Regions from separate parts of the Microbacterium azadirachtae genome, predicted to be linked through region 2. Evidence: riboswitches for the same ligand, from Rfam matches in the RefSeq annotation. Region 2 holds a riboswitch; the other holds the start of a gene.
The links. Region 2 has a riboswitch for thiamine pyrophosphate ahead of NFX31_RS15300 (ECF transporter S component). Riboswitches for the same ligand answer to the same signal wherever they lie in the genome.
Positions count from the first base shown of each region.

Region 1: it holds a riboswitch for thiamine pyrophosphate, as region 2 does, so the genes downstream of both, thiM (hydroxyethylthiazole kinase) here and NFX31_RS15300 (ECF transporter S component) in region 2, are expected to answer to the same signal.

Region 1 covers NZ_CP099706.1:1,321,034-1,323,495, reverse strand. The annotation lists gene NFX31_RS06270 (bifunctional hydroxymethylpyrimidine kinase/phosphomethylpyrimidine kinase) at 1-518, opposite strand, end outside; gene thiM (hydroxyethylthiazole kinase) at 515-1,363, opposite strand; TPP riboswitch at 1,354-1,447, opposite strand; gene pheT (phenylalanine--tRNA ligase subunit beta) at 1,577-2,462, opposite strand, start outside.
Region 2 covers NZ_CP099706.1:3,228,807-3,231,268, forward strand. The annotation lists gene NFX31_RS15295 (ABC transporter ATP-binding protein) at 1-636, opposite strand, end outside; gene NFX31_RS15300 (ECF transporter S component) at 638-1,276, opposite strand; TPP riboswitch at 1,272-1,381, opposite strand; gene NFX31_RS15305 (D-alanyl-D-alanine carboxypeptidase family protein) at 1,570-2,462, shown strand, end outside.

The DNA of each region.
Region 1 (2,462 bases), 1.8 Mb from region 2:
TTGGTGCTCGTGGGGCGGATGACGCCGACGCCGAGATAGTCCACCGTCCCGGGCGGCAGCGCGCGCACGGCGTCCAGATGCTCCGGACGGTTCGCCGTGAGGCCGACGATCGCCTCCGGACCGAGCAGCGAACGCGCCGCCGTCGGCGACGCGTCCGACTGGCCGAGGTGGATGCCGTCCACCCGGGCACCACGGCGCCGCGCCTCGAGGACCGCGTCGAGGCGGTCGTCGGCGACGAGCAGCGCCCGCCCGTCGATCACGCGGGACAGCACCTCGAGCTGTGCGACGAACGACGCGTGGTCTGCCTCCTTGTCGCGCAGCTGGACGATCCGCACGCCCGCCGTCACCGCCGCGTCGACCACGGCGGCCACGCCCCGCTCACCGCTGAGCACCGGATCGGTCACCAGGTACAGCGCGAGATCGTCTGCGCGCAGACGGGACGCGAGCGCGTCGCCTCCGCGCTCCGGCGGAGCCGTCTCGGGGGCGGGCACCGCGTCGAGCAGGTCGACGGCGGTCATGCGGCGACACCCGTCTCGACGCGGGCCCGCGCCGCGATCCGCCCGGGTTCGACCGCCGACAGCGCATCGAGCAGACCTACCGCGAACGAGCCCGGCCCCGCGGCCCTCGCCGCGGCGTCCTCCGCGGCGAGGGTGTAGACCAGCGTCGCTGCGGACGCGGCCAGGAGCGGGCTGTCGCCCGTGCGGCGGGCGGTGCCGAGGAACGCCGCCATCACGGCGCCGAGCGCGCAGCCGCCTCCCGTGACCCGTGTGAGCAGGGCATCGCCGTTGCCCAGGCGCAGCTCGCGGTCCGCATCGACCAGGAGGTCGACGGGACCGGAGACGGCGACCGCTCCCCCGGTCCGGCGGGCGAGGTCGCGGGCGGCGTCGGCCGCGGCCTCGGTCGAGTCCAGGGCGTCCACACCGCGACCGCCCTGGGAGACGCCGGCGAGGGCCAGGATCTCGGAGGCGTTGCCGCGGATCACCGTCGGGCGCAGAGCCAGCAGATCCTGCGCCAGCGCCGTGCGCACCGGCAGGGCGCCGACCGCGACCGGGTCGAGCACCCAGGGCGTCCCCGCCGTGCGTGCTCCTCCGACGGCTTCGAGGCTCGCAGAGCGCTGCTCGGGCGTCGGGGTGCCGAGATTGACGAGCAGTCCGGACGAGATCGCCGCGAACATGCCGGCCTCACCCGTGATGTCCACCATCGCGGGTGCGGCGCCGAGGGCGAGCAGCACGTTCGCCGTGAAGCCGGTCACCACCGAGTTCGTGATGCAGTGCACGAGCGGAGGCTCGGCCCGCAGCTCTTCGAGAAGGCCCGCGGCGGACTCCACCACGGACTCGGACGACAATTCCAGACGCGCGTTCATCGCGACATCCCTTCGCTAGTACGACCTAGATCAGGTTCGACGGGTGTGATCTCAGCCGCGGATGCGGCACCCCGTGTCACTGCCGGTCAGTCTAGCCACGAACGCCTCCGGCGCAGCGTCCGCCGTGCGCCGGGTGCAGGACGGGAGAACGCCTGCACGATGGATCCGTGGATCCGGGTCGTGCAGGCGTTCCCGCGTCGTGCGCGTCGCGTCTCAGTCTCGGATCTGCGCCCCGAGCCGCTCGGTCGCCACCGCGACGCCGGCGAGCTTCGCCTCCGTTGCCTCGGCCGCGGTGAGCGTGCGGTCGTCGGCGCGGAAGCGCAGCGCGAAGGTCAGGCTCTTGGACCCGGACGGCACGCCTTCGCCGCGGTAGTCGTCGACGAGGCGGACGGACTCGAGCAGCGCCCCGGAGCCCTCGGCCAGCGCCGCGCGGACGTCGGCCGCCGGGACCTCGGCGGCGACCACGAGCGAGACGTCCTGCGTGGCGGCCGGGTACGTGGACAGCGACGCCGCGACGACGCGCTCGCCGGCCATCGCCAGCACGCCGTCGAGGTCGAGCTCGAGGACGACGGCGCGACCCGGCAGATCCGCGTCCGCGGCGACCTGCGGGTGCAGCTCCCCGACGTAGCCGACCTCGGCGCCGCGCACCTGCAGCACGCCGGTGCGGCCGGGGTGCAGCGCCGCGCGGCTGCCCTGCACCACGTCGATCGGCACGCCGGCGGCATCCGCGATCACGCGCACGGCGTCGAGCGCCTCGCTGAGGCCGTACTCCTCGGCCGCGCGGCCCGGCTGACGCGGGGTGACGTGCCCCGTGAACAGCGCCGCCACGTGGCGCGCCTGCGGCGGGATCGATGCGTTCAGGGCGGCAAGGGTCTCGTCCGAAGGACGGATCCCCAGCGGAGGAACGTCCTCCGTGCCGTACACGACGCCCGGCTCGGGCAGGAACACGACGCCGGTCTCGAAGATCGCCAGATCCACCAGCCCGCGGGCGATGTTGCGGTGCGCGATCTGCAGCAGGCCGGGGACGAGCGAACGGCGCAGGAACGGCGCCTGCCCGTCGAGGGGGTTCGCCAGGCGGACGCCCGGGAGGCTCTCGCCC
Region 2 (2,462 bases):
GCGCGTCATCAGGTCGGCCCAGATCCCGGTGCGGTGCTCGATGACGACCAGCGTCGCGCCCGTCGCCTCGACCACCCGCTCGACGCTCGCGCGGATCTCGCGCACGCCGTCCGGATCCAGGTTGGCCGTCGGCTCGTCCAGCAGCAGCAGCCCGGGCCGCATCGCGAGCGCGCCAGCGAGGGCCAGGCGCTGCTTCTGCCCGCCGGACAGCGCGGACGTCCGGCGGTCGAGCGGCACGTCGAGACCCACTGCGTCGAGCGCCTGCCCGACTCGCTCGGGGATCTCCGCCGCGGGGACGCCGAGGTTCTCACAGCCGAACGCGACGTCGTCGCCGACCCGGCTCAGCACGACACCGGCATCCGGATCCTGCAGCACCAGGCCGATGCGCCCGCGGCGGCTCTCCGGATCCGCGCCGTCGACGAGAAGGGATCCGCTGCGCTCGCCCTCGTCGGCGTCGCCGAGCAGCCCCGCCATCCCCGTCAGGAGGGTGGACTTGCCCGCGCCGGAGGCGCCGAGCAGCAGCACGCGCTCGCCGGGCTCGATCGTGAAGGACACGTCGCTGACCGCGGGCAGGCGGCGGCCGGCGTAGCGCCAGCCCCACCGGTCCGCGACGACGCGGGCCGCACCCGCGGTCATGTCAGACCTCGCGACGCAGCTCGCGTCCGGCGGCGAAGCGGCTGAGCGCACCGGTCGCGGCGAGCGCGCGCACCAGCAGCCAGCCGAGCACGCCGGCGAGCACCGCACCCGAGACGACGAGGGTGCCGAGGTAGATCGCGTTGAACTCGAGGCTCTTGAGGATGTTCGGCGAGCTGCCGTAGAACAGCTCGAACACCCAGGCGCCCACCGCCGCGGCGACACCGGAGAGCGCGGCCACCGGCAGCGAGAAGCGACGGTAGAGGAAGACGGCGAAGATCAGCTCGGCACCCAGGCCCTGCGCGATGCCCTCGAGCACCGTGGATACTCCCCAGATGTTGCCGATCAGCATCGAGACGACCGCCGCGACGACCTCGACCACGAGCGCCGCGCCGGGCTTGCGGATGACGAGTCCGCCGACGACGCCGCCGAGCAGCCAGATCCCGACGGCGATCCCGCCGAGGCCCGGGGTGAGTGCGTCGGCGGCCGAGAACCAGGCGTAGCCGATGGTGTTCCAGACCCAGAAGACCAGGCCGATCGCGACGCCCAGGACGGCGGCGACGACGATGTCGACGACCCGCCAGTTCAGGCGGCGCGCGACCGCTCCCATGCTCGCGTTGCGTGCGGTTGCCGTTGCATGCATGACTGTTGCTCCTCCCTGCGCCGGCATGATCCGGATCAGGTTCGACGGTCGAAGCGCGATTCGCTCCCTCTCAGCCCGGCTCGCCGGACTCCCGTGGTGATCCGCCCATCTTAGCCCCGGCCGAGAGGCGCCGCGACCGGCGGCGTCGCACCCGGTCGCCGCCCGTTCCGGAGCACCGGATCCCGCGCCGGAACGCACGAGGGGTGTGCGGCGACCGACGTGCGCGCGGATTCCCGCGGCAGAACGGCGTTCGGCTGCCGGTGATCGACACGGCCTCCCGATACGGTAGGAGGGTGAACGAAGACGACGGCCCGGCGGCCGCACAGGGCGATCCCGAGCTCGTCGACGCCCCGGCCGAGACCGCCGCAGCGGATTCGGCGTCCGCCGTCGCGACGCTCGACGCTCCGGCCGAGGTCGCCGAGTCCTCGGACGACCCGATCGCAGGCGACGCCCCTCCGCCGGAGGACCCGAACGCCCCGGCCACCGACGCCCCCGTCTCCGGGGGCCCGGTCGTCGGCGCCGACGCCGTCGACTCCGCGGAGACGGTCGAGCCCGCGGGCCTGTTCCCGGCGCCGGCGCCCGCCCCCGAGGCCGGCCTCCTCTTCCCGCCGACCGACGCTGCCGTCCCGACCGCCCCTGCCTCCTCGGCCGCGACCGGCACGGTCCTCGTCGACGCCGCCTCCGCCGACGCCCCCGCCGCCACGTCCGGCGCCGCGCGTACCGAGGTGCGACCGCTGCCGTCGGCCTCGCTCGTCCGCGGGCCCGATCGCACCCCGACCGCCGCGCTGGCCTGGGTCGACGTCGCCCGCATCGGTTCGACGACCACGGCCGCGGAGCCGGCCTCCTCGCCCGCGCTGCTCGCCGACGCCCCGCGGCGGAGCCTCGTCCGGCCCGCCGTGCTGCTGCCGATCGCGGGCCTGCTCGCGGTCGCCGTGGCCTACGGCGCCACGACCGCGCTCTGGCCCCTCAACGCCGTGAAGCCGACCACGACGGCGGTGGCGTTCCAGCCCGTGGCCGCCCCGGCCGCGGCGGCCGCGTGGCCGACGACCGGCAGCGCCGCGGTCAGCGTGCAGGGCATCGGCACGGTCGCATCCGCCGACCAGCAGGTTCCGATGGCCAGCATCACGAAGCTCGTGACGGTGCTGACCGCCCTCGACAAGATGCCTCTGAAGACCGGAGAGCAGGG